Regions from separate parts of the Gordonia sp. WA4-43 genome, predicted to be linked through region 2. Evidence: predicted binding sites of a transcription regulator. Region 2 holds the regulator's gene; the other holds the start of a gene.
What was found. Region 2 encodes LexA, which represses DNA repair genes until DNA is damaged. Its sites were predicted from a motif close to CGAACANNTGTTCG; they were not measured.

Region 1: a site for LexA is predicted at 2,992-3,005, ahead of LEL84_RS19125 (HNH endonuclease signature motif containing protein). Genes of this name have one in related genera too.

What each region holds. Positions count from the first base shown of each region.
Region 1 is NZ_CP084736.1:4,213,696-4,220,244, reverse strand. Features, by position in the region: gene LEL84_RS19130 (ATP-dependent Clp protease ATP-binding subunit) at 1-2,399, opposite strand, end outside; gene LEL84_RS19125 (HNH endonuclease signature motif containing protein) at 3,034-4,674, shown strand; gene betT (choline BCCT transporter BetT) at 4,748-6,549, shown strand, end outside.
Region 2 is NZ_CP084736.1:310,313-316,861, reverse strand. Features, by position in the region: gene hrpA (ATP-dependent RNA helicase HrpA) at 1-1,901, shown strand, start outside; gene nrdR (transcriptional regulator NrdR) at 1,875-2,375, opposite strand; gene LEL84_RS01465 (LysM peptidoglycan-binding domain-containing protein) at 2,475-3,014, opposite strand; gene lexA (transcriptional repressor LexA) at 3,240-3,944, shown strand; gene LEL84_RS01455 (phosphoenolpyruvate--protein phosphotransferase) at 3,922-5,631, opposite strand; gene LEL84_RS01450 (DeoR/GlpR family DNA-binding transcription regulator) at 5,781-6,549, shown strand, end outside; gene LEL84_RS01445 (1-phosphofructokinase family hexose kinase) at 6,548-6,549, shown strand, end outside.

The DNA.
Region 1 (6,549 bases), 1.5 Mb from region 2:
ATCTGTCCGGGAGCGATGTCGCCGAACAGGATCTTCTCCGAGAGCTGGTCCTCGATCTCGCGCTGGATGGTGCGACGCAGCGGACGCGCACCCAGCACCGGATCGAAGCCGCGCTTGGCCAGCAGGGCCTTCGCGCGGTCGGTGACCTCGAGAGCCATGTCCTTGTTCTTCAGCGCACCCTCCACGCGGGTCAGCATCAGATCGACCATCTGGATGATCTCTTCCCGCGTGAGCTGGTGGAACACGACGATGTCGTCGATGCGGTTGAGGAACTCGGGACGGAAGTGCTTCTTGAGCTCGTCGTTGACCTTCTGCTTCATCCGTTCGTAGTTCGACTGGGTCCCGTCGCTCGACGAGAAGCCCATGCCCACGGCCTTGGAGATGTCCGAGGTACCGAGGTTCGAGGTGAAGATCAGCACGGTGTTCTTGAAGTCGACCGTGCGACCCTGACCGTCGGTCAGGCGACCGTCTTCGAGGACCTGCAACAGGGTGTTGTAGATCTCCGAGTGGGCCTTCTCGATCTCGTCGAACAGCACCACCGAGAACGGCTTCCGGCGCACCTTCTCGGTGAGCTGCCCGCCCTCTTCGTAGCCGACGTACCCGGGAGGGGCACCGAACAGACGCGACGCGGTGAAGCGGTCGTGGAACTCGCCCATGTCGATCTGGATGAGGGCGTCGTCCTCGCCGAACAGGAAGTTCGCCAGCGCCTTCGAGAGCTCGGTCTTACCGACACCGGACGGACCGGCGAAGATGAACGAGCCCGACGGCCGCTTCGGATCCTTCAGGCCGGCACGGGTACGACGGATCGCCTTCGAGACCGCCTTGACGGCGTCCTCCTGCCCGATGATCCGCTTGTGCAGCTCCTCCTCCATGCGGAGCAGACGCGTGGTCTCCTCCTCGGTGAGCTTGAACACCGGGATGCCGGTCCAGTTGCCGAGGACCTCGGCGATCTGCTCGTCGTCGACCTCGGCCACGACGTCCATGTCACCGCTGCGCCACTGCTTCTCGCGCTCGGCGCGCTCGGCGACCAGCTGCTTCTCCTTGTCGCGGAGGCTGGCGGCCTTCTCGAAGTCCTGCGCGTCGATCGCGCTTTCCTTCTCCTTGCGCGCATCGGCGATGCGGTCGTCGAACTCACGCAGGTCTGGCGGCGCGGTCATCCGGCGGATGCGCATGCGCGCGCCGGCCTCGTCGATGAGGTCGATCGCCTTGTCCGGCAGGAACCGGTCGTTGATGTAGCGGTCGGCCAGCGTGGCGGCGGCGACCAGCGCGCCGTCGGTGATCGAGACGCGGTGGTGCGACTCGTACCGGTCGCGCAGGCCCTTGAGGATCTCAATGGTGTGCTCGACAGACGGCTCGCCCACCTGCACGGGCTGGAAGCGGCGCTCGAGTGCGGCGTCCTTCTCGATGTACTTGCGGTATTCGTCGAGGGTCGTCGCGCCGATGGTCTGCAGCTCGCCGCGGGCCAGCTTCGGCTTGAGGATGCTGGCGGCGTCGATGGCACCCTCGGCGGCACCTGCGCCGACGAGCGTGTGCAGCTCGTCGATGAACAGGATGATGTCGCCGCGGGTGTTGATCTCCTTGAGCACCTTCTTGAGGCGTTCCTCGAAGTCACCGCGGTAGCGGCTGCCCGCAACCAGCGAACCGAGGTCGAGGGTGTAGAGCTGCTTGTCCTTGAGGGTCTCGGGGACCTTGCCGTTCACGATGGCCTGCGCCAGGCCTTCGACGACGGCGGTCTTGCCGACGCCGGGCTCACCGATCAGCACCGGGTTGTTCTTGGTGCGGCGGCTGAGCACCTGCATGACGCGCTCGATTTCCTTCTCCCGGCCGATGACCGGGTCGAGCTTGCCCTCGGAGGCCGCGGCGGTCAGGTTACGACCGAACTGGTCGAGGACCAGCGAGGTCGACGGGGTGCCGGACTCGCTGCTGCGACCGCCGGTGCCCGCCTCCTGCGGCTCCTTGCCCTGGTATCCGCTGAGGAGCTGGATGACCTGCTGGCGGACCCGGTTGAGGTCGGCGCCGAGCTTCACCAGCACCTGGGCAGCGACGCCCTCGCCCTCGCGGATCAGGCCGAGCAGGATGTGCTCGGTACCGATGTAGTTGTGGCCGAGTTGCAGGGCCTCGCGCAGCGAGAGCTCCAGCACCTTCTTGGCACGCGGGGTGAACGGGATGTGTCCCGACGGCGCCTGCTGGCCCTGGCCGATGATCTCCTCGACCTGGCTGCGAACCCCTTCGAGCGAGATCCCGAGCGACTCGAGCGCCTTGGCCGCCACGCCCTCGCCCTCGTGGATGAGGCCGAGGAGGATGTGCTCGGTACCGATGTAGTTGTGGTTGAGCATGCGCGCTTCTTCTTGGGCCAGAACCACAACCCGACGCGCGCGGTCGGTGAACCGTTCGAACATTGTTCTCCCTCACATTGCTAGCGCCCCGGCCGCCGCGGAGACCACCTCGGAGGTCCCAGAGGACAACCGGTGCGGATAGACGACGACCAGCCTGCTTCCACTCTAGAGGTCGTCTGGGGTGCACCTGCAGTTAACGCCTGCGCAGAGTGCATGGATCCCCCGTTGCGGCGGGGATGTGCCCAGTACAACTGCGCAGGCCGGGGCTGTGTTCCCCGCCGTCTACGCCGAGAGCGAACGGGCCGCCGACGGCCCGGGATGCGCCCCCACCGGGCACTGGGACCCGCGACGCGGCGCCCGCGTTGTGCCCGACAGCAGCCGGGTATCGCGGAAACCGCCGGCCGACGAGACCACAGGAGGCGAATGGGGACCACCCCGGGCCCTGTCGGACCTCAGTGGATCTGATCCACCCCTGACTGTGACCCCGCGCGTCGAACGAGCAGCAGGGTGCATCTGGGTACGACCCGGTACACGGCGAGCACGGTCACCGACGCGCGACGGACGCCTATCACATGATACCGACAGAATGCAGGGACCCAGTTCTGTTGGACAACAAAATTTTTCGGATTGACAGCCACGACTCGCCGTGTAAACTCGAACACACATTCGCATCAGCGGTTCTCGGGGGGTCACCGCAATGTCCGACACCACACGCGTCGGTGGCGATTCGACAGCGCCGCAACCGCGTGCCGTCGAGCTGGTGGCCGACCTCCACCGCATCCTCGACGAACTACAGACCGTGGACCTGGCGCCGTGCACCGATACCGAGTTGGCCGATCTGGCGGCCGACACCGAGAAAGCGATCGCCCGGCTGACCGTGGCCGGTGACCGGCAGATCGATCAGGCCGAGGCCCGCGACCTGCCCCGAAAAGCCGGGTGCCGAACACTCATGCAATTCATGACCCACCGGCTACGAGTCTCGAACCCGATGCGGCGTCGCAAGCAAATGGACGCCACCGCCCACCGCACCAGCCTCGGCGGCGAACTCCTCCCACCCGAATACCCCTGCCTCGCCGAAGCGTTCGCACAAGGCGCGGTCGGCACCGCGCACGTACAGGCCACCCTCGACGTCCTCGACCGCATCCCGGGCACCATCGACCACGACATCAAGGTCGCCGCCGAGCGACAGATGGCCGAGATCGCCGAAGCCCACACCCCCGCCGACATCACCCAACTCGGTGCCCGCCTGCTCGCCCACCTCGACCCCGACGGCACCCTGGCCGACGACACCGACCAGAAACGACGCCGCGGCCTGTGGATCGGCCGACAACGCGCCGACGGCACCGCCAAAATCTCCGGCACCCTGACCCCCGCACTCGCCGCCCGGCTCACGATGATGTTCGCCGTGTGGGGCAAACCCGGACTCAACAACCCCGACGACCCCGCCTCACCCAGCGGACCGGCCGGCACCGCCGACCCCGAAGCCCTCACCGCCGCAGCCGACCGCGACGGCCGCACCCTCGCCCAAACGAATCACGACGCCCTCGACGCCGCCCTGGCCGCAGGCTTCGCCGACGGAACACTCGGCACCTCGCACCGCGGGCTACCCGTGCAACTGATCATCAAGGCCGACCTCTCCGACCTGATCCGCGAAGCCGGACTCGCGACCACCGCCACCGGAACCCTGCTGCCCGTCCGGGACCTGATCGCGATGGCCGGTGACGTCCAGCCGTGGTTGGCGATCTTCAAAGACGCCACCACCGTCCCGCTGCACTTCGGGCGGGGTAAACGCTTGGCCACCCGCGAACAACGCCTGGTGTCCTTCGCCCGTCCCGACGGGGAAGTGTGCTCGGCACCCGGCTGCGATCAACCCGCCACCCACGTCGACATGCATCACGCACAGAAAGACTGGGCCAAGGGCGGTCTCACCGACATCGACGACCTCGCCCCCGCCTGCCCACGCCACAACCGGATGGTCGGCGACCAACCCGGCCAATACACCACCCGGATCGTCCGGTCCGGCCCCGACGAAGGCGGCTGCCTCTGGCGGTTGAACGCCGAACCCGGCGCACCGCCCAACCCCGAACGCCTCAACCGCCGACCCGACATACCCAGGCGGTTCGCACACCACCTCAACACCGTGCGCGACGACATCCACGGACCACCAACCCGGCCCGGCGATCAACCACGCCCAGACGGCCACACCCACGACGACGCACGCCGCTCATGGGCGACAGTCAGCCACGTCATCGACGTCCGACCACCCCGACCCGGCCGACGACAGGTCCGCCCCTCCCTCGTCGAAGCACACCTCATGGAGCTACTCGCCACCCACTGAACCGGGTAGAACAACTCACACGGATCCGTCCAAACGGTCCGCCCCATCGGCGATCGGACTAGCGTCGTGGTCCATGAGTGATGACGCCGCTCGACCGTCCACGTCGGTCCATGCCGAGACCAAGACCGGCGAGCGGCGATTGCCCACGCGCCGGGTCAATCTGACCGTCTTCATAGCCTCGGCTGTCATCGTGGTCGCCTTCGCCGTCTGGGCGCTGGCGGCACCGGCAGCGGCCGAGTCGACGATCAACGACGTACGCGACTTCATCACCCGCTGGTTCGGCTGGTGGTACTTCATCCTCGCCACCGCCATCGTCGGTCTCGTGGTGTTCCTCGGCCTCAGCAAGTACGGGCGCTACCGGCTCGGACCGGAGGAATCGCGCCCCGAGTACAGCCTGTTCACCTGGACGGCGATGCTGTTCGCCGCGGGGATCGGCATAGATCTGATGTTCTTCTCGGTCGCCGAACCGGTGACCCATTTCCTCAACCCGCCGACCGGGCCCGCGGAGACCAACGAGGCTGCGCGCGAGGCGGTCACGTGGACGGTCTTCCACTACGGCGTGACCGGCTGGGCGATGTACGCGCTCATGGGTGGCGCGCTCGCGTATTTCGCCTTCCGCCACAATCTCCCGCTGACGATCCGGGCAGCGCTGTACCCGATCTTCGGCAAACGTGTCGAAGGCCGCTGGGGCGACGCGATCGACGTCGCGGCCGTCCTCGGCACCATCTTCGGCATCGCCACCTCACTGGGGATCGGGGTCGTCCAGCTCAACTTCGGGCTGAACGAGATCTTCGGGATCGAACAGGGCAAGGCGGCTCAGATCGGCCTGATCGTCCTGGCTGTGGTGATCGCGACCGCGTCTGCGACCTCTGGTGTCGACAGGGGCATTCGACGCCTCTCCGAGATCAACGTCATCCTGGCCATCTGCCTGCTCATATACATCACGGTCGCCAAAGACGCGGACTTCCTGCTCAACGGGCTCGTCCAGAACGCGGGCGACTATGTGTCCACATTTGCCGACCGAACACTCGACACCTTCGCCTGGGACCAGGTGAACCCGCCGCCCGGCAACGACGCCCGCGCCTTCGTCGACGGCTGGACCCTGTTCTTCTGGGCGTGGTGGGTGGCCTGGGCGCCGTTCGTCGGACTCTTCCTCGCCCGCATCTCGCGCGGACGCACGTTGCGGCAGTTCATCTTCGGCGTGCTGGTGGTCCCGTTCAGCTTCATCCTGGTGTGGATCTCGATCTTCGGGAACAGTGCCCTGCAGGTGGCCCGCGGCGATGCGGATTTCGCCGAGACGACGGCCTCTACACCCGAAGCCGGGTTCTATTCGCTGCTCGATCAGTACCCGGGTTCGACGCTGCTCATCGGGATCGCAACCATCACCGGCCTGCTGTTCTACGTGACCAGCGCCGACTCCGGCTCGCTCGTGATGGGCAACTTCACCAGTCGCCTCGGCGACCCGATGGCCGATTGTGCCCGTTCGCTGCGCATCTTCTGGTCGGTGGCCATCGGCCTGCTGACGCTGTCGATGCTGTTCGCGGGCGGCGGCGACGGGTCGATCCTGACCCTGCAGGCCGCGACGGTGATCATGGGGCTGCCGTTCTCCTTCGTCCTCGGGCTGATCGGTATCTCCCTGCTGCGCGCCGTCCGCAACGAGTCGGTCAAACTCGACAGCTTCCGGACGACCCTGCCGAAGGTGATCGCCGTCGGGCGCGGTCCCACCGAACACGGCAGTTGGCGGCAGCGACTCGTCGGGACCCTCCGCTTCCCCGGTCCGGTCGCCACTCGGAAGTTCATCGGGGCCAGCGTCGTTCCGGCGATGACCGAGGTCGCCGAACAGTTCGGTCGCGAGGGGATCACCGCGACGGTCGA
Region 2 (6,549 bases):
CCTTCATCATGGCGGCCGAGGTTCTCGAGACGTCGCGCCTGTTCGCCCACACCGTCGCCGGGATTGATCCGCTGTGGGCCGAGAAACTCGCCGGGGATCTGGTGAAGCGGACCCACAGCGAGCCGCATTGGTCGGCGAAACGCGGAGCGGCGATGGCCTACGAACGCGTGACCCTGTACGGGGTCCCGCTCGTCGCCCGCCGGCGCGTCGACTACGGCCCCATCGACCCGGTGGTCTCGCGGGAGCTGTTCATCCGGCACGCTCTCGTCGAGGGCGATTGGCGGACGCAGCACGCCTTCTTCGACCGCAATCGCACGCTTCTCGAGGCCGCCTCGGACGTCGAGAACCGCACGCGCACCCGGGGTCTGGTGATCACCGAGGACCAGCTCTTCGAGTTCTACGACCAGCGGCTACCGGCCGACGTCACCTCCGCTCGGCACTTCGACACCTGGTGGAAGAAGGCCCGCCGGGCCGAACCCGATCTGCTGGATCTGCGCCCCGAGGACGTCACGGGAGGCACCGACGTCGCCCCCACGGACTATCCCGGCGCCTGGCAGCAGGGCGACACCCGACTCGAACTGCGCTACCGGTTCGAACCGGGCGCACCCGACGACGGCGTCACCGTCGTGATCCCGCAGGCACTGCTACCCCATGTCCGACCGGCCGGCTTCGACTGGTCGGTCCCGGGCATGCGCGCTGAACTGGCCACCGCACTGGTCAAGTCGCTGCCGAAACAGCTCCGCAAGAGCATGTCGCCCGCGCAGCGATTCGCCGAACTCGCGCTCGGCCGGCTCACCCCGCGCAAGGAGCCGCTCACCACCGGGCTGGCCCGCGAGCTCTCGGCGATCACCGGGATGCGGGTGACCGCGGGCGATTTCGACACCGACCGGGTACCGCCGCACCTGCGCATGCATTTCGCGGTGGCCGACGACTCCGGACGGATCGTCGCCCGCGCCGACTCGTTGCCCGAACTCCAGCAGACCGGAACGCCCGCGGCGCCGAAGACGGTGTCGCGCAACCTGTATAAGACCTGGACCGCCGACGGGATCGGCTCGCTCGCCGAGCAGACGACGGTCGATGTCGCGGGGCAGCGGCTGACCCGGTACCCGACGATCGACGTGGTCTCCGACGAGAAGGGCCACGCACGGGGCGTCGTCGTCGTCGATGCGGCGAGCCCCGAGACACGAGACCGCCTCCTGCGACGCGGGATCGTCGCCCTCCTCGACTTCGCGATACCTCCGCTGCACAAGCGGATCGCCGGCTCGTTGAGTCCGGTCGAACGACTCGCCCTGAGCCAGAGCCCGTACTCGACCACCGAGGCACTGCTCGCCGACTGCACCCGACGGGCCATCCGGGACACCGTCGCCGACACCGACGACGCAGAGCTCGCCGCGGTTCGCTCACCACAGTCCTTCTCGGCGCTGCTCGAACGAATCCGGCCACGGGTCTCCGCAGCCGCACCGGACTACTTCTCGCTGGCCGTCGCAGCTCTCGAACGGATGGCCCCGCTGAGGGCGGCGATCGACCGGCACGCCGGTTCGCTGGCTGCCGACGACGTCGCCGAACAGGTCGCCCACCTCGTGTTCGACGGATTCGTGGCGGCCACCGCGCGACGCCACCTGGAGAATCTGCCGCGCTATCTCGACGGCGCGCAAGCACGTCTGGAGGCACTACCCGCGTCCGCAGCACGCGACCAGGCCGGGGTGGCCGCCGTCGATCGCGTCGTCGAACGGTGGGCCCAGCGCCTCGAACAGGTACCCGAGCACCGGCGGGCGGTGGTCGACGACGAAGCGCAGTGGCTCGTCGAGGAGTTGCGCGTGGGGCTGTTCGCCCAGCGTCTCGGTACCGCGTTCCCGGTGTCGGAGAAACGGGTCCTACGAGCTCTGGACCGGCTCGGCTGACACGGGTTCGGCGAGCGCGCTCCCGGAACCCGATGCCGCCTTCAGGTCGTCGATCTCACGCTGGAAGTCCTCCACCGAGTCGAACGACCGGTACACCGAGGCGAAGCGCAGATACGCCACCTCGTCGAGATCGCGGAGCGGGCCCAGGATGGCGAGTCCGACCTCGTTGCTGGGGATCTCGGCCGATCCACTGGCGCGCACCGTGTCCTCGACCTGCTGGGCGAGTTGCGCGAGCGCGTCCTCGGCGACGTGGCGGCCCTGACAGGCTCGCCGCACGCCGCGCATGACCTTCTCCCGGCTGAATGGTTCGGTCACGCCGTTGCGTTTGACCACCGCGAGCACGGCGCTCTCCACGGTCGAGAACCGGCGACCGCACTCCACACAGGAGCGACGGCGGCGGATGGCCTGCCCTTCATCTGCGACACGCGAGTCGATGACCTTGGTGTCGTCGTTCTTGCAGAAGGGGCAGCGCATCGTGTCCTCACGCAGGTCGCGGGACGCTGGAACGCACCCGAAGCGTGCGCCCCGCCGCTTGTCGGCCGGCCCCTGTGACATCGAGGATACCGCCCAGCCTCAGCGGTACCGGGGGGTGAGCAGGGGCTGGCCCACCTGCAGCGCGCTCGACCCCAGATCGTTCATCGCGACGATCTCGTCGATCACGACCTCGCGCGGCATCTCGGGTGCCACCCGGCCGGCGATCGAGCTGAGCGAGTCCCCCGAGCGCACGTGGACGACCTCGGCACTCACGGCGGACGGGGTCAGCGAGTCCGAGTAGTTCTGGCCCACGACACCGAACACCCACACGACGAACGCCAGCCCGACGCCGGCGAGGAGCGCGACCGCGGTGCGGCGGCGGCGACGGAACACCGCCGCGTCGGGTCCGACCGGGCCACGCCCGCGCACCCCGACCGGAGAGCCACAGTGGGTGCCGCCGACCCGCGGGGTCACCGGCGACGCACCCCGCGGTCGGGTGCCGGCCGGCCGGTTGTCTACCGGGCGGCCGCCGTCGGACAGCGGGGCGCGCGTCCGGACCCCATCGGCGCGGTCGGTGGGGGGCCGGACAGCGTCGGGACGGTCGGTGCGGACGGGAGCGACGAGAGTGGCGGTGCGCATGGTGCCCTCCGGTGTTCGGGTGTCTGGGATCGTGCGGGGTGTGACGGTCGGTGTTCGAACATCGATCAGATGTTCGATGCACTGATGTTCGAATTTGTAGCACGACGTCCCGACAAAGTCTCGCGACACATCGAACAAATGTTTGAGGTGCCGGTCGCACTCGGCTAGGCTCGGACCCGGTGCAAGCCATCTACCAGCACGTTCCGAAGACGAGAGGAACCGAACATGAGTGACACCGGCGATAGGCGCGGCCGAGCGCGGGGCGCCGACGACGAGGCCCCGTTCGACGCCGCCGCCGCCGAGGCCTCACTCACCCCGCGACAGGCCGGGGTCCTGGAGGTGATCCGCCGCTCGGTGCGCGAGCGCGGTTATCCGCCGACCATCCGGGAGATCGGCGACGAGGTCGGCCTGGCCTCGACGTCGTCGGTGGCCCATCAGTTGCGGACGCTGGAACGCAAGGGGCTGCTCAAGCGCGACGCGAACCGTCCCCGTGCGGTCAACATCGCCCCGAGTGACACCCCGTCGCCGGACACCCCGTCGGCCGGTCAGCTGCCCGAGCCGACCTTCGTGCCGGTTCTCGGCCGAATCGCGGCCGGCGGTCCGATCCTGGCCGAGGAGGCCGTCGAGGACGTCTTCCCGCTGCCCCGTGAGCTGGTCGGCGAGGGATCTCTCTTCCTGTTGCGCGTCGTCGGCGAGTCGATGATCGACGCCGCGATCTGCGACGGCGACTGGGTCGTGGTCCGGCAGCAGAACGTCGCCGACAACGGCGACATCGTCGCGGCCATGATCGACGGCGAGGCCACCGTGAAGACCTTCAAGCGTCAGGGCCCCAACGTCTGGCTCATGCCGCACAACGAACTGTTCGATCCGATCCCGGGCAACGATGCCGTCATCCTCGGCAAGGTCGTCACCGTGATGCGGCGAGTCTGACCTCTCCACCGACCGAACCGTCGAGCACCGCCGCGGCAGCCTCGCGCGCCGCGGCGGGATCCGAGGTGGCCAGGGCAGCCTCGGCGGCGGCCCGGCAGTCCGGTGCGGACACCTCGCCGAGCCGGGCCCCCACGGCCGCGGCAGCAGCCGGCGCGCTGGACAGCGAGGTGACCCCGAGACCGACGAGCACGCAGGCGAGGTTCGGATCGGCGGCGGCCTCGCCGCACACCCCGACCGGCTTTCCCTGACGTGCACCCGCTGCCGCGACACCCGCGATGAGGCTCAACACGGCCGGTTGCCACGGGTCGGTCAGTCCGGCGAGATCGGCCGACATCCGGTCGGCCGCCATCGTGTACTGGGTCAGATCGTTGGTGCCGATGGATACGAAGTCCACCTCGGCGAGGACGGCTTCGGCCAGGATCGCCGCCGCGGGCACCTCGATCATCACCCCGGCGACCAGACCACGGCCGCGGACCTCGGCGGCGAAGGTGCGCGCCTCCGCCGGCGAGGCGATCATCGGCGCCATGACCCACGGCGCGACGGCCGACCCCGACGCGGCCTGCGCGATCGCGTCGAGCTGATGCGCGCGGATCTCGGGGTGCGCCAGCGCGATCCGATCGCCCCGCACGCCGAGCGCTGGGTTCGATTCGTCGGGATGGGTCACGAACCGGAGCGGTTTGTCGGACCCGGCGTCGAGGGTGCGGATGACCACCTTCTGCCCGTCGAACGCATCGAGCACCTCCCGGTAGATCGCGGCCTGCTCGTCCACCGACGGTTCGTCGGCACGCTCGAGGAACGCGAGTTCGGTGCGGAAGAGCCCGACGCCCTCGACGGGGTACCCGGCCGCGGCGCGTGCCGACGATCCGTCGGCGACGTTGGCGAGCACCGCCACGGCCACCCCGTCGGCGGTCTGCCCCGGACCGGTCCAGCCGGCGACGAGTGCGGCATGCCGCCGATCCTCGTCGACGCGAGCCCGGGCCGCCTCCGCATCGGGCTCCACCTCGATTCGCCCGGTGCTGCCGTCGACGAGAATGGTTGTGCCGGGCTCGATCTCGTCCAGGTCGGCCACCGCCACCACGCACGGGATCCCCAGCTGGCGCGCGATGATCGCGGTGTGGCTGGTCGGTCCGCCGAGGCGGGTGACGAGGGCGATGGTGCTCGTGGGGTCGAGGCCCGCGGTGTCGGCGGGCGCGAGGTCGTCGGCGAGCAGGACCGACGGCACCTCCGGAGTGGGCACACCAGGTTCGGGTAGGCCGAGCAGTTCGGCGAGGACCCGGTCGCGCACGTCGTTGAGATCGGTGACCCGCTCGGCCATCAGTCCGCCGAGCTTGGTGAACACCGCCGCGAACTGTTCGGTGGCCGCGACGGCAGCGGCCTCGGCGGGGGCGCCCTTGCCGATGAGCGCGGTCGCGGCACCGATCCAGCCGCGGTCCTCGGCCAGGCCCGCCGTCGCGGCGAGCACCTCGGCCGTCACCCCGGTGTTCTGCGACGCGCGCGTGCGCAGCCGCGCGGCGACGGCGCCGGCCGCGGTGGCGAAGCGCGTGACCTCGTCGGCGCGCCGTTCCTCGGCGATCTCCACACCGACGCCGAGCTTCTCCGGCGAGTGATCGGGTCGCTCGCCCGGCCACAGCGCGGGACCGTGGGCCAACCCGCCGACCACCGGGGTTCCCGTCAGGATCTGCGCCATCGTCTTGCCTCTCATTCGACTACCGATGTGACCACCGTTACAAAAAGTGCTTGACTTGTCAACACAAACAGGCGTAAACACAGTAACTACAACATCCAATCCCACACGCCTCAACAAGCGGGGTGGTCGAAACCGGAGATCGGAGCCGTGTGTACGCCGAGGAGAGACAACAGGCGATCGTCGACGAGGTGCGCCTCGCGGGGCGGGCATCCGTGGCCGCGCTCGCCGAGAAATTCGACGTCACCAGCGAGACCGTCCGACGCGATCTCGCGGTACTGGAACGCGCCGGACATCTCCAGCGGGTCCACGGCGGCGCCGTACGCGCCGAGATCATGCGCACCCTCGGCGAGCTCGGGATCGACGAACGAGAGTCGAGCCAGATCGAGCAGAAGACCGCGATCGGCCGCGCGGCCATCCGGTTCCTGCCGCCCGACGGCGGTTCGGTGCTCTTCGACGCCGGCACCACCACGTACCGCGCGGCCAAGGCGACCGCACCCGATCGGAGGCTCACCCTGTTCACCAACAGCCTGCCCATCGCCGGCCTGCTCGCGGGCACCCATCCCGACGGTCTCCATGCCCTCGGCGGTCGCGTACGCGGTCTCACCCAGGCGACCGTGGGCGTCGAGACCGTGGACGCGCTTCGCCGACTGCGCGTGACCACCGCTTTCATCGGGACGAACGGGCTGAGCGAGGCCCACGGGTTGTCGACACCCGACCCCGACGAGGCCGCGGTCAAGGCGGCGATGGTCGCGGCCGCACAACGCGTCGTGGTCCTCGCCGACAGCTCGAAGATGGACCGGGAGGACCTCACCTCCTTCGCCGGACTCGACGACGTCGACGTCCTCATCACCGACTCCGGGATCGACCCGGCCTATTCGGCGGCCCTGTCCGCGCGTGGCGTCGAGGTCGTGATCGCAT